DNA from 2 places in the Daquilactobacillus linshuiensis genome. Region 1 is predicted to be linked to the other one. Evidence: predicted binding sites of a transcription regulator. Region 1 holds the regulator's gene; the other holds the start of a gene.
What was found. Region 1 encodes LexA, which represses DNA repair genes until DNA is damaged. Its sites were predicted from a motif close to CNAACANNTGTTNG; they were not measured.

Region 1 (7,568 bases):
TAAAAAAGCTTCTTTTTTTATTCTTGATAATTTTTTTAGCTCATATTCCCTACTCAACGCATTAGATTTTGTTTTTAAATCTTCAAAATACAATAATTTTACTGGTCGTCTCATTTTTGTATACTTAGCTCCCTTACCAGCATTATGTGTTGCAACTCTTTTTTTAACATCATTAGTTGTGCCAATATAAAATGTCTTATCTCTACACTGTAATATATAAACAAAGTAACTATTATTTTCCATAAATAATTTCTTTTGCCTCTTTAGTATATTCTGTTTTATTTTTATAGATTATTAAATCTGGTAAAACAGTTACACCACCTTTTTTTGGAGTCTTAATAAATTCAGCCAATAATAAGTTTGCGTTGTCTTGATAATGAGAATGAACAAATCTTAATTTATTCAATTTGAAATTATATTCATCAGCTAATTGAACAAATTCTACTATTCTATCGGGCCGATATACCATATAAAGTTTTGAGTTTTGTTTTAATAGTCCCTTTGAAATTTTAAATATCTCAGATAAATTTGTATTAAATTCATGTCTTGCATTAGCTAATACACTATTTTTTTTAATTTTCGTTTCTTCTTCAACTTTAAAATATGGAGGATTGCAAATAATAGTATCAACTGTATCGTGCTCTATATATTGCAAAGATTTTTTTAGATCATCATTTATATTTTGAACTTGACCTTGCTTATTATTATACTCTATAGATCTTTGGGCTAGATCCGATAATTCCTTTTGCAATTCAATCAAATAAATTTTTGCATCAGTTTGTCCACTTATAGTTAGTCCAATAGCACCATCACCAGCACATAAATCTACTATTTTTTTACTTTTTTCAAATTCAGTAAAATTTGTTAATAAAATTGTATCAAGATTAAATGAATATAGGCCTTTGTCTTGTATTATTGTAACTCCACTATTGGATATCATGTCGTAAGTTATTTGTTTATCTAGCATAATTACTCCTAATATTTTAAAATCTATCATGTATAATATACTAAAAATCACATTTAAGGGGAATTTCATGTTTTTTAGATTTATTCGTTCAATCGTAAAATTTATTGTTTTAATAATTAATGGAAACTGGCACGTTATCGGAAAAGAAAATCTACCCAATGATACATTTATTCTTGTGGCTCCACATAGAAATTGGTGGGAACCGATATTTTTTGCATTAGCAATTAGTCCAAGAGAAACTTCATTTATGGCTAAGCAAGAACTTTTTAAAAACCCAATTTTAAAATTCATATTATTACACTCTCACGCTTTTCCGGTTGATCGTAAAAATCCTGGACCATCAGTTGTAAAAACTCCAGTTAAGTTTTTAAAAAAAGAAGGACTCTCGTTGATAATGTTTCCTTCAGGAACAAGGTATTCTCAAGATTTAAAGGGTGGTTCTGTATTAATTTCAAAATTATCACAAAAACCATTAGTCCCTGTTGTATATCAAGGTGCACCAACTTTTAAGGATTTATTATTAAGAAAAAAAATCATAATTGCTATTGGAGAACCGATAAATATTGATAAAAAAGAAAAAATAACAGATGAATTAACTGAAAAAATAAATCAACAAATGGAAAATAGTTGGAAAGAATTAGATAAGCAAGTACAAAAAAAAGTTGCCGAATAAGGCAACTTTTTATTTTTTGTTTTGTTGTTTCATCATTGACATCATTTGATTCAATTTTTTTTGTGAAGGTTTTTGACCCATCTGAGCCATCATTTGCTTCATCATATCAGCATTTATTGGTGGATTATCTTGAAAGTATTTTTTCATATACCAGCGTGCGATGAAAAAACCACCAGCTAATCCAACAAGTAATGCAATTAAAGCAACTATAATTGTAATTAACATTTACTTAACTCCTTTTATTCAATATTTAGATTGTACACAATAATAAGATAAAAATAAAGATATTAATTATCTCTTAAGCCTTTTTCTCTTTGAATTTTCTTAACTTTTTCTGGTGTCACTTCCTCACCATTTTTATCAAAGACTTGCATCATTTCAACTTGTGACTTAAAACTTTCTCTAAAATTCTTTAAAAACTCAGATCGTAATTTTTTTCGTTCTATAGTTTCTTCTTCTGTAAGTTGTCCTTCTTTAGCTTTTTTAGCAAGTTCATTTATTCGCGCAGTTAATTCTTTATTTGTAGCCATACTAATTCCTTTCAATTAATATACGAACGTTAGTTTGATTAAGAACTGACATTTTGATATTATTATAATATATTTTAAAAACGAGGTGTAACTATGACGAGTACGTCAGGTTCAAAACAATTAGAAATATTACAATGTATTAATGATTACGTCAATAGAAGAGGTTATCCACCAACAGTTAGAGAAATTTGTGACAGTGTAAATCTTTCTTCTACTTCAACAGTTCATGGCCATCTATCACGTCTTGAAAAAAAAGGATACATTTTTAGAGATCCAGCAAAACCAAGAGCAATCGAAATAACAAGTTCTGGACTTGAAGCAATCGGCGAAACAAGTAATGAAATGCCCTTATTAGGTGTTGTAACTGCTGGAGAACCAATCTTGGCTGTCGAACAAGCAACTGATTATTTCCCTGTACCACCTAATATTAATAACGATGGTCGACCTTTATTCATGCTTACAATTAGAGGTGAAAGTATGATTAATGCAGGTATATTAGATGGGGATCAAGTAATTGTTAGAAAACAAGATTACGCTTCTAATGGCGAAATTGTAATTGCTATGACAGAAGAAAATGAAGCAACTTGTAAAAGATTTTACAAAGAAGATGGGTATATTAGACTACAACCCGAAAACGATACCCTTGATCCTTTAATTTTTGACAACATAAGCATCCTTGGAAAAGTAGTTGGTCTATATAGACCAACTATATATTAAGTTAAAGTCCTTTTTAAGGGCTTTTTTATTTTATTATTCTCTCAATATTTTTTATGAATAAATTAATTTGTTCATTCTTTATTCTAGAAAAATTAATTCTGATTCCTCTCTTTTTTTCCCAAAACAGTGTCCCTGGTACAAATAAAACTTTTGACTTCATAATTTTTGAAATTATATTTTCATTATTTATGGTAGAAATCCAAATGTAGTATCCTCCTTTTGGTTTACTTACTTTTAATGATGGGAATTTAGATATTAAATTTTCATAAAGCGCATCTGCTCTTTTTGTAAGCTTTATTCTTAGTTGCTCTAGCTGACCTTGAAAATTTTCATCCTCAAGAGCTAAGTTTGCCATTACTTGTGGAAAAATACTTTCGGATAAATCAAGTTCTCTTTTTACATTCTTTAAATGGTTAATTACTTGTGTAGAAGCAATAAGCCAGCCTACTCTCGTATTCTCACCCATTATTTTTGATAAAGAGCTTACATATATAACATTTTCAGGATCAAGCTCTTTTAAAGTAGGCACTATATTATTTTCTTTAAAAGAAAGCCATCCAAAAATATCATCTTCTACCAAAGGTATTGAATATTCTCTACCTAATTTAATAACTTTTTTTCTTCTATCTAAAGACATAACTTGTCCAGTTGGATTTTGAAAACTTGGATTTAACAAGATTAATTTAGGCTTATGTTTTTTTATTAATTTCTCAAGATTATTTATTTTAATTCCTTCCTCATCTGTAATACATGAGTATACTCTAACTCCTGTTGCTTCAAATAGCGATAACGAATGAAAAAATGATGGGGACTCAATGATTACTGAATCTCCAGGTACTAATAATCCTTGTAGAATTAAAAATAGTGCCTGTTTAACCCCTCCCGTAATAAGTATGTCTTCTGTTGACACATCAAAATTAGAATTTCTTTTATGCAATTTTTTTATAGAATTAAGAAGCGGTATGTATCCATTTAAATTAGTTAATTTTTGCTCTTCTATAAAATAATCCCAGCTTAAAGATGGAAAATTAAATTGTGGTATCAATTCTTCAGGAAGATTACTCGAATAAGAATCTATAAAGTTACTTTTATTTTCCTCCAATAAATCATCTAACTCTTTTCGTATATTATTATTACTTTTAAATTTTTTATTTTGTAAATATGTATGCCAATTTAATCTTACCTGGTCAAACAATATATTAGGATTATCATTTATAAAAGTTCCACTACCAATCTTACGGACTATTATTTTTTTATCTTCTAATTCATTAAATGCCTTAGTTACGGTTGAACGATTAACATTTAAATTTTTGGCTAATAATCTTTCTGACGGCAATCTAAATTTAGGTGGTAACTCATTACTTTTGATTAACGATATTATCATTTTTTCAATTGCAAGATATTTAGGTTTTTCTTCTAATAGATGTTCTTTCCAATCAATCATGAAATTTCTCCTTATTTATATAATATAATTGGCTGGTAAAAAAACAAGCCAATTGGTTGTTTTATTTTTTTTATTTGTTAGCTAAATTACATAGTATAAATAATTAAAAAAGGAGTAATAATGAAAAATGTTGTAACTATCGCTGGTTCAGATATTTTAAGTGGCGGCGGATTACAAGCCGATCTAAAAACTTTTGAAGAACTCGATACTTTCGGAATAAGTGCAGTGACATGTTTAACTACTCTTGACAAGAAAAATAACTTTCAAATAACTAATTTACCAACAGATATAGTTAAAAAAGAATTTGAAAGTATTCTTCAAAATGTATCATTTGATGCTTTAAAGCTTGGCCTCATTAATAGTAACGATACTTTGAATTACCTAGCTGATAGACTTAAAGAGTTTTCATTTAAAATCATAACTGATCCAGTTTTCACATTTAAAGAAACATCAGATTCTTTATCTTCAGAGTACATAGAAATATTTAAAAAGAAAATTTTACCATTAAGTACTATAGTGACACCTAATTTATTAGAGGCAAAATTATTAAGTGGTATGAAAAGCTTAAAAAATATTGAAGATTTAAAGAAAGCAGCGGAAATAATTCAATCTTACGGTGTGAAGAATGTTGTTATAAAAGGAGGCACCAGCTTCGATGATGAAGATGCTATCGACTATGCCCTTTTAAATAATTCTTCAATAATTTTAAAGAAGCCTAAAATTAATTCAAAAAATATCAATGGTGCTGGCTGTACTTTTTCCTCTGTTTTAACAGCTGAAATTGCGAAAAATAATTCTATTGAAAAATCCGTTACCTTTGCAAAAGAATTCGTCTTTAATGGAATAAAATATGGCGTATCAATAAATGACAATTTTGGAAATGTTTGGCAAGGTGGCTATCGATATCGCAATAGAGAAAAGGAGAGAAAATGAAATCAAAAACACAAGAAATAACTTTAATTTCAATTTTAACTGCTTTTACAGTAGCCACGTCAATATTATTTGTTATACCCGTGCCCGCTACTAAGGGATTTGTAACCCTATGTGAAGTTGGAATATATACCACTTCCCTGCTTTTAAAAAATCCAAGTGGATTATTAGTAGGAGGACTTAGTGGATTACTGATTGATATTCTATCAGGATATCCGGAATGGTGTTTATTTTCACTTTTAATTCATGGTCTACAAGGTTTTGTAGTTGGATATTTTTCAAAAAACGATAAAAAATACACAGTATTTTTTTCATTGTTTATCGGTTCTTTGGTTATGATTATAGGCTATTTTTTGGCAACATTAATACTGTTTAGTTGGCCTGCGGCACTTGCATCAATCCCAAGTAATTTTGTTCAAAATGTTTTTGGAATATTAATTACCGTTCCTCTAGTTATCGCATTAAAAAAAATTAAAATAAAATATATATAGGAGTATATTAATGGAAATAAATAATAAAGAAATTCAAAAAAAATTAACAACAATTGTACAAGATGTCTTAGCAGCCTCTAATTTAAAATCTGGAGATATTTTTGTTTTAGGATGTTCTACAAGTGAGATAGTTGGAGGTAAAATCGGTAAAAATTCAAACGCTGAAATTGGCGAAGTAGTTATTAAAACATTACTATCTATTTTGAATCCTTTAAACATTAACTTAGCAGTACAAGGATGTGAACATATAAATAGAAGTTTAGTTATAGAAAATAACGTTGCTGATAAAAATCAATTAGAAGTTGTCTCTGTAGTTCCCGCAATGCATGCTGGTGGTGCTTGTTCAGTAGCCTCGTTTAAAGAATTCGATAATCCAGTTGAGGTAGAACATATAGTTGCACAAGCTGGAATTGATATTGGCGATACATCCATTGGAATGCATATTAAACATGTTCAAGTTCCTGTTCGTCCATCTTTTAAGGAATTAGGATCAGCACACGTTACAGCACTAAGATCCCGTCCAAAATACGTTGGTGGTCCAAGAGCTGAATATGATATAAGCAAAATGTAAAATAAAAAACCAGCCGTTAGGCTGGTTTTTTTTATTTTCTTGTTTTTTCAGCAATTCTTGCTGCCTTACCATGACGATCACGTAAGTACAATAGTTTAGCACGACGTACACGACCTTGTCTGATAACTTCAATCTTTTCAACACGTGGTGTATGTAATGGGAATGTTCTTTCAACACCGACACCACTACTCATTTTACGTACAGTATAAGTTGCACTTATACCAGAACCACGTCTCTTAAGAACAACACCTTCAAATATTTGAACACGTTCACGTGTTCCTTCAACAACTTTAGCATGAACTCTAACTGTATCACCAGGTCTAAAGTCAGGAATATCTGAACGTAATTGCTTTTCTGTAATGCTTTGAATTAATTTATTCATAATTCGATTCTCCTAAATCGACACTCATTAAAGCCATAATAACTTCAGCGGAATATCGTTGATATGTGTATTAAACACTTATAATATAGTACCTTATCTTATGTTAAATGTAAATAAAATTAAAATAATTCTTGCTTAATTTCTTTTAACATAACTAATTCTTCATCACTAAATTGATGATTTTCTAATAAATCAGGTCTTTTTAAAAATGTCTTTTTCAATGATTCTTTAAGTCTCCATTTACGTATTAATTCATGATTTCCACTCATTAATACTTCAGGAACTTTCATTCCTTTATACTCAGCCGGTCTTGTATACTGGGGAAATTCAAGTAGATCATTGCTAAACGAATCATCATATGCAGATACATTATTTCCTAATACACCAGGTACAAATCTTAAAGTTGCATCAATCATGATCATCGCTGCTAATTCTCCACCAGTCACTACATAGTCTCCAATTGAAACTTCGTCAGTAACAACGCTCTTTACTCTTTCGTCATACCCTTCATAATGTCCACAAATAAAAACTAAATTGTCAGATTCAGCAAAGTCTTGTGCCATTTTCTGATCAAATTTCTTACCTGCAGGGTCTAACAATATTACTCGTCTTTTTTTAATATCTTTATTCTCTAATGCATCAAATGCATCTAAAATAGGTTGTGCTTGTAATAACATACCTGCTCCACCACCATATGGTGAATCGTCTACAGTATTATGTTTATTATCAGTATAATCTCTAAAGTCAACAGTATTAATTTCCACAAGTTTTTTTTCTTGTGCCTTACCAATCAATGACTCATTTAAGGTATTAAACATTTTTGGAAAAATCGTTAAAATATCTATCTTCATCAATCAATTAAC
Region 2 (7,568 bases), 100 kb from region 1:
CGGAATCAAACAAAATATAATCGCATAATTGACCAATCGTATTTAAGATATATTTTACGTTAGGTACAATCCCATCAAAAGTTTCTGATTCAAGTATTGCTAATCTAAAAGGCCTTTTTTTTGTTGCTTTTTCTGGAGCCACTTTTTTAATTTCTTCTCTTAGTTTATCTTCAGTTATGTTCTTAAAATTTACAGGTCCAATTAAACCTAAGCTTGTTCTTAATGTATCTAAATATACAGGTGTTGCACCGTTTAGTACTAGTGCTCCATTATAAAGTGATTTATGGTTATTTCGATCAAATAATACTAAATCTCCGGGCTGCAATAAGGCACTAGAAACAATATTATTTGAACCAGTTGTTCCATTTGTTACAAAATATGTTTTATCGGCACCAAATAGTTTTGCCGCAGCTTGTTCTGCAGTTAATGGAGAACCGCCATGAGTTAGCATGTCACCTAAAGAAGTAACTACATCGCTTGTATCACTGCTAAAGAAAGTTTGATTATATGCGGATTTAAACAAATAGCCTGCTGGATTTAAATTGAAATATTTTCCTGCGTGGTGCCCAGGAGTTGCAAAACTTGTTGGATTGTCGTCACTGAAGCTTAATAGATCATTTAAAAAATCAGGAATTTGATTTTTTTCGTACTTATTTGCAGAATCAATTATTTCAGATAAATATTTTTCTGAAAAGTCACTTTGTATATAATGAAAATTTTTGATTGTTTTTTCGTATTTACTATTAAAAATAAAAGTAGGTATCTGTAGTTTGCTTTCATTAATTAAAGTAAGTTCAGCTTGATCATTATACGTAATAATTGCAGCACCAAGAGAACCTAAATTTGTTTTATCAATAATTAATTCGTCTAAGTTAATATTTTTACTAATTCCAATATTTAATTTCATAATTTACTGCCTTTCAGATAAGCTATACACATATTTTATTATAGTTTATAATTAGTACTTTATAGAATAGGAAGTTTAATTTAATGTTTAATTTTGGATATTATAGAAATAAGCCTCCTTGTATTTTAATTTAAATCTTAAATTAAAATATTTGGAGATAAATAAATGGAAATAAATCAGCAAAGAAAATATATGTCTTGGCCAATTCTTGGCTTTTTAGTATTTGTAACAGTTATTGGATTTGAAAATATATTTTATCCTTTTCAAAATCAAGGATTATCAGTAGTATTTTCATGGATATTTTTATTATTGGCTTATATTATTCCTTACGAACTTATATCAGCTCAAATGGGTACAACTTTTACTGAAAATGGTGGCGGATTAGCTACTTGGATCCGTCGTACTTCAGGGGATACCTTTGGTTATTGGACTAGTTGGATGTATTGGTCAAGTACATTGCCTTATTTAATTGATGTAGCTAATTCTGTTATTGTTGCTATGTCTTGGATGATTTTAGGAGATAATTCATTAGATAAACATATGTCTAGTACATGGTTTGGTATTTTTACATTTGCAGTTATTCTAATTTTTATTGTCGCAGAAAATTTATTTAGTCGTTCACTAGAAATAATGTCTTTACTAGGTGGAGCTGCTATGTTTTTAATGGCAGTATTATTTGTTGTTTTAACTGTTTTTGGAGTTATGAAAGGGATTCCTTCTGCTACACATTTTAGTTGGTCAGCGTTTAAACCTCATTTTTCAACTCATTATTTTGCAACTACTGGTTTATTAATTTTTGCAACGTCTGGTGCTGAATTAGGTGCAACTTATGTCCAGCAGTTGAGAAATCCAAAAAAGGAATTTCCAAAATCAATGTGGATGTTAGCATTTATGACTGGATTTCTTGTTATTTTTGGTTCACTTGCTTTAGGAGTATTTTTCAATGCTAACCATTTACCAGATGATTTAAAAATGAATGGTGCATATTATGCATTTCAAGTTTTAGGCCAGCAACTAGGAATGGGTAAAGTCTTAATGTATATGTTTGCTGTTGCACAGCTGATTTTTATGTTAGCACAACTAGCAATTCTAATTGATGCATCTAGTCGAGTACTTTCGGCAGATACTGCCATTAAATTTATGCCTAAATGGTTGTTAAAGCAAAATAAATCTGGACGACCTATTCACAGTTATATCTTTACTGCTGGATTATGTTTGTTTTTATTACTATTAAGTGCGACTTTACCAAATATTAATTCGATATTTAATTGGCTATTAAACTTAAATGGAATTGTCTCACCATATAAAACTTGTTGGGTATTTGTAGGATTCTTGGCATTACGAGCACAGCAAGAAAAATTTAATTCATCATATGTATTTATTAAAAATAAACCATTAGCAATGTTTGTAGGCGGATGGTGCTTATTGTTTACATTTATATGTGCAACTATGGGATTCATGCCACAAGAGGCTAAATTCGGTACTACGGCATTTGTACATCAACTAGTAATGAATATTATTTCAGTCCTCGTTTTATTTGGACTTGGATTTGTAATGCCATTATTAGCAAGGATAACAAATAAAGAAAGCTAATTTTTTAGCTTTCTTTTTTTATGTTGACACTTATATTTCTAATTGGTATGATTTTTACAATTATTTTTGGTTGATATATTAATATTATAAATAATTGGTATAGTCCTAAAATGAAGGAGAATATAAATGAAACAGAATTTTACTGCTGAGAAGATAAAAGAAATTGTTAAAGAAGAAAATGTTCAATTTCTTCGTTTGATGTTTGCAGATATTAATGGAATTATAAAAAATGTTGAAGTTCCAATTAGTCAATTGGATAAGGCCCTTAATAATAAAATATCATTTGACGGATCTTCTATTGATGGGTTTGCAAGAATTGAAGAGAGTGATATGTTTTTATATCCTGACTTTAATACTTGGTTAATTTTCCCATGGGAAAATACGTATGGTAAGGTGGCAAGATTAATATGTTCTGTTCATAACTTTGATGGAACACCTTTTTTGGGGGACCCAAGAAATAATTTGATTAAAGCAATTGATAATATGAAAAAGCAAGGTTTTGAAGAATTTAATATAGGTCCTGAACCTGAATTTTTCTTATTTAAACTGGATGAAGAAGGTCATCCTACTATGACTTTGAATGACCAAGGCACTTATTTTGATTTTGCACCATTAGATTCAGGCGAGAATTGTAGACGAGATATTGTATTAGAATTAGAAAAAATGGGATTTGAAATTGAAGCATCTCATCATGAAGTTGCTACTGGACAACATGAAATTGATTTTAAATATACAGATGCTCTAAATGCTGCTGATCAAATTCAGACTTTTAAATTGGTGGTAAAGACTATTGCAAGAAAACATGGTTTATTTGCAACATTTATGCCAAAACCAATAGCTGGTATTAATGGAAGTGGAATGCATATAAATATGAGTCTCTTTAATAAAAATGGTAATGCCTTTTTTGATGATAGAAGCGTTGAAAAATTAAGTCAAACAGCGTTATATTTCTTAGGTGGAGTTTTAGAACATGCAAAAGCTTTAACTGCTATTAATAATCCAACTGTTAATTCGTATAAAAGATTGGTTCCAGGATTTGAAGCTCCAGTATATGTTGCTTGGTCGGGTAAAAATAGAACTCCTTTAATTAGAGTTCCACAGGCAAGAGGAATGGGAACGCGTTTGGAACTAAGGAGTGTGGATCCATCCGCAAACCCATACTTAGCTATATCATCAATTTTAGTGGCAGGACTTGATGGCATACAAAATAAGGTAAAGCCTGAAGAAGCTGTTGATAAAAATATATATGGTATGAAAGAGGATGAAAGGCAGGCCAATCATATATATAATTTACCTTCAACCTTGCATAATGCACTTAAAGCTTTAGAAGTAGATACTCTATTAAAGGAAAATCTAGGTAAACAACTGTACCATAGTTTTAAAAAAGCAAAAAATATGGAATGGGATAGGTATAAACAACAAGTTTCCAATTGGGAACGTAACGAGTATCTAGAGTTGTATTAATTGAGTACTTAGTTGGATTTTTAGGTTTTCTAAAGGTAAAATAATTATATTAATATAATTATTGGGAGTTTTTATTATGAAAGAATTATTTGATTTTATATGGAATGCACCCTGGTGGCAGGCAACCCTTGCAGTTATTGCTTTGACGGGTATTTTTTCAGGAATAATTGGATCAGCATTTAAAAGGCATCGTCGACGTTATTAATTTATGAATTGATTTTTAAATAAATTCATGTTATATTATTTGAAGTGATCAATTTTGAAATGTAATTTGGGTTTTGTGTTATAAGATTCATCTGTACCTATCAATATTAATTACGAAAAAAAATAAACATACATTGATATGTCATGGAGGATTTTAATATGCAAAACGGAACTGTTAAATGGTTTAACGCTGATAAAGGATTTGGTTTCATTACTGGAGAAGATGGAAAAGATGTATTTGCACACTTTTCAGCTATCCAATCAGAAGGATTCAAATCATTAGAAGATGGCGAAGCTGTTACATTTGATGTTGAAGATAGCGATCGTGGACCACAAGCTGTAAACATTGTTAAAGTAAACGGATAATTAAATTAAAAAGTTAAAAAAAGAGATAAGTCTAAGACTTATCTCTTTTTTTAGTCTTCTTCCATAAGTAGCCATAGAATTAAGTAAATGGGAACTCCGGCAAATACTGATGTTGGTGTCAAAATTATATAAATTAATCTAAGTAAGTTAGCATTCCAACCGAAATGTTCGGCAATACCGCCAAGTACACCAGCAATAACCTTATTATTACTTGAACGCTTAATAGGTAAATGCATAATGATTACCTCCAATCTTTTATTATAATTTTTATTATAGCAGTTATAAGATTGAATTTTAAATGATTGAATTGACAAATAAGAACATATGTTCGTATAATTTATTATGAACTTTTGTGAAGGAGTCTGTTATGTATGATTATCAGCATGAGCCCAGAAGAGTAATTTTTATGATAGATAGTAAGAGTTTTTATGCGTCAGTAGAATGTGCAATAAGAGGATTAAACCCTTTAAAAGCAATCTTAGTGGTGATGTCCACTGAAAATAATACTGGAGATGGTTTAGTTTTAGCATCAAGTCCTATGGCAAAAAAAATATATGGAATTACTAATGTAACTAGAGGTAGTGAATTGCCCCAAGACGATGAGAGATTATTAAAAGTATCTCCTCATATGAATTTATATATTAAAAAAAACCTTGAAATTAATGAAATTTTTGAAAGATATACTGCACCTATAGATATACATCCTTATTCAATTGATGAATCTTTCTTAGATATGACAGAAAGTTGGAGATTATTTGGCGATACTCCTAGTGAGGTTGCTAGAAAAATTCAATTGGAAGTAAGAAAAAAAGTGGGAGTTTATTTAACAGTAGGCATTGGTGATAATCCATTACTTGCAAAATTGGCTTTAGATATTGAGGCTAAACATAACCATTCATTAATTGCAGAGTGGCACTATGAGGATATACCGGATAAATTATGGACGGTGAAAGAATTGTCATCTGTATGGTCTATTGGAAAAAGAACAAGTGAAAAATTAAGCGCACTTGGAATCGATACTATTTATGACTTGGCACATTTTAATCCATATTTACTAAAAGAAAAATTTGGGAAGATGGGTTCTCAGTTATTTGCAATTTCTTGGGGAATAGATAGATCAATTATAAAAAATAGATATCACTCTAAGGAAAAGTCTTATGGAAATAGTCAAGTATTACCTAAAACATATAGAAATAAAGAAGAGATAGAGGCTGTTTTAAAAGAACTTTCAGAACAAGTTGCAGCTCGACTCAGATCACATAAAGTGGCAACAAGAACTATTAGTTTGGGTGTAAGAAATTCGCAAGGATATGGGTCAAAAAAATCCAAAGGATTTAGACATTCATTAACGATTGATGCAACTAATAGGAATACAGATATTAAAAAATATGTAATAGAAATTTTTGAAAAAAATTGGAAAAAAGAGCCTGTTAGGTATTTAGAATTATCATGTAGTAACTTGGTCGATGATAAATATGAACAATTGGATTTATTTGATATAGATGATCATAAAAAGAAATTAAAAATACTTGATACCACGGTTGATATAATTAGAAAAAAATATGGTTTTACTTCTTTAGTGAAACTTTCTAGTAAAACTAAAGGAGCGACGGCAATTAGTCGTGCGGGTCTTGTAGGAGGACATGCTGGAGGTAATACGTATGAATAATAATTATGATCCTAATTTAGTAAATGCTTTTTTAAAAGAATATCAAGATCGTGGAATGATGAAATGGCAAGGATTTTATTTATCAGATCATACGGTTGCCAGTTATAAAAGAAATAAAGAAAAAGAAATCAAATCAAATAGGAAGCATTTACAAGAAATGAGTGTTCCCGAAATATTTAAAGAATTGAGTGACGCTCAAAAAAATAATTCAAAGGTAAGTGTTGATTTAAGACAAGTTAATAAAAATAATATCTTATTAGAACCGGTTACTGGATATATTAAGGGAAAAGATACTCGAGGAGTATACATTGAAGAAAAATATGTAAAGTTTGAAGATATATATTCTGTATTCTGTGAATGGCACAATGTAATAAATGTTTAAGGAAATATTATGAAGCTATAAACCTTAAGTAAATCTTGGTATAATATCCTTATTAGTATCAAAAATATAAAGTTGAGGTTTTTAAAGATTAATGTTAGTAGACTTTTTAAAAAATCATAAATCCACAATTTTAAAATTTATTTTACAAACGGTATTTTATACTGTGATTTTAATGATTCTATTTTATTTATATGGATATTCTGGAGTAGGACAGGGTCATTTTATATATAATGAATTTTAATAAATGAAAATTGGAGAAATCATGAAAATTACAAATATGATTAGTACAATTGATGACTATGCAAAAAAACAACCCGAGTCATCAGTATATAATTTTTTGGGTAATGTACATACGTATAAAGACTTAAAAGAAGATTCTGATAGTTTAGCTGCTTACATTGATGAATTAGATATACCAGAAAAATCATTAGTAATGGTATTCGGTGGACAGCAGTATGAGATGATTGCTACATTTTTAGGATTAAGCAAATCAGGACATGCTTATGCACCAGTAGATGTTAATTCATCTATAGAAAGAATTACAAATATTATGGAAATTGGTAATCCGAGTCTAATTATTGCAATTGACGAATTACCTGTTGAAATTACTGAAATTCCAGTTATAAAAATTTCAAAATTAAAAGAAATAATGAGACTAAAAAGAAAATATGAGTTAAGCCATCCGGTTTTAAATGATGATAACTACTATGTAATATTTACTTCTGGTACAACAGGACTTCCAAAAGGAGTTCAAATTTCACATGATAATTTATTATCTTTTACAAATTGGATGATTGATTCTAATACATTCTCAGTACCACAAAATCCGCAAATGCTTGCACAGCCTCCATATTCATTTGACTTATCAGTAATGTATTGGGCACCAACACTTGCAATGGGTGGAACGTTATATGCCTTGCCGCATGATGTGACCTCTAATTTTAAAAGCTTATTTTCAATACTACCGGATTTACCAATTCAAG

Region 2: a site for LexA is predicted at 4,852-4,865, ahead of ACUV9F_RS02375 (Y-family DNA polymerase). Genes of this name have one in related genera too.

The regions. Positions count from the first base shown of each region.
Region 1 is NZ_CM128255.1:550,338-557,905, reverse strand. It holds gene ACUV9F_RS02990 (GIY-YIG nuclease family protein) at 1-243, opposite strand, end outside; gene ACUV9F_RS02985 (tRNA1(Val) (adenine(37)-N6)-methyltransferase) at 233-967, opposite strand; gene ACUV9F_RS02980 (lysophospholipid acyltransferase family protein) at 1,035-1,640, shown strand; gene ACUV9F_RS02975 (YneF family protein) at 1,650-1,865, opposite strand; gene ACUV9F_RS02970 (DUF896 domain-containing protein) at 1,928-2,170, opposite strand; gene lexA (transcriptional repressor LexA) at 2,264-2,887, shown strand; gene ACUV9F_RS02960 (aminotransferase-like domain-containing protein) at 2,913-4,331, opposite strand; gene thiD (bifunctional hydroxymethylpyrimidine kinase/phosphomethylpyrimidine kinase) at 4,452-5,264, shown strand; gene ACUV9F_RS02950 (ECF transporter S component) at 5,261-5,752, shown strand; gene ACUV9F_RS02945 (TIGR01440 family protein) at 5,763-6,323, shown strand; gene rplS (50S ribosomal protein L19) at 6,355-6,705, opposite strand; gene trmD (tRNA (guanosine(37)-N1)-methyltransferase TrmD) at 6,825-7,556, opposite strand; gene rimM (ribosome maturation factor RimM) at 7,556-7,568, opposite strand, start outside.
Region 2 is NZ_CM128255.1:445,546-453,113, forward strand. It holds gene ACUV9F_RS02345 (Orn/Lys/Arg family decarboxylase) at 1-907, opposite strand, end outside; gene ACUV9F_RS02350 (APC family permease) at 1,073-2,500, shown strand; gene glnA (type I glutamate--ammonia ligase) at 2,627-3,964, shown strand; gene ACUV9F_RS02360 (hypothetical protein) at 4,041-4,169, shown strand; gene ACUV9F_RS02365 (cold-shock protein) at 4,328-4,534, shown strand; gene ACUV9F_RS02370 (PspC domain-containing protein) at 4,585-4,770, opposite strand; gene ACUV9F_RS02375 (Y-family DNA polymerase) at 4,941-6,203, shown strand; gene ACUV9F_RS02380 (hypothetical protein) at 6,196-6,585, shown strand; gene ACUV9F_RS02385 (teichoic acid D-Ala incorporation-associated protein DltX) at 6,677-6,826, shown strand; gene dltA (D-alanine--poly(phosphoribitol) ligase subunit DltA) at 6,848-7,568, shown strand, end outside.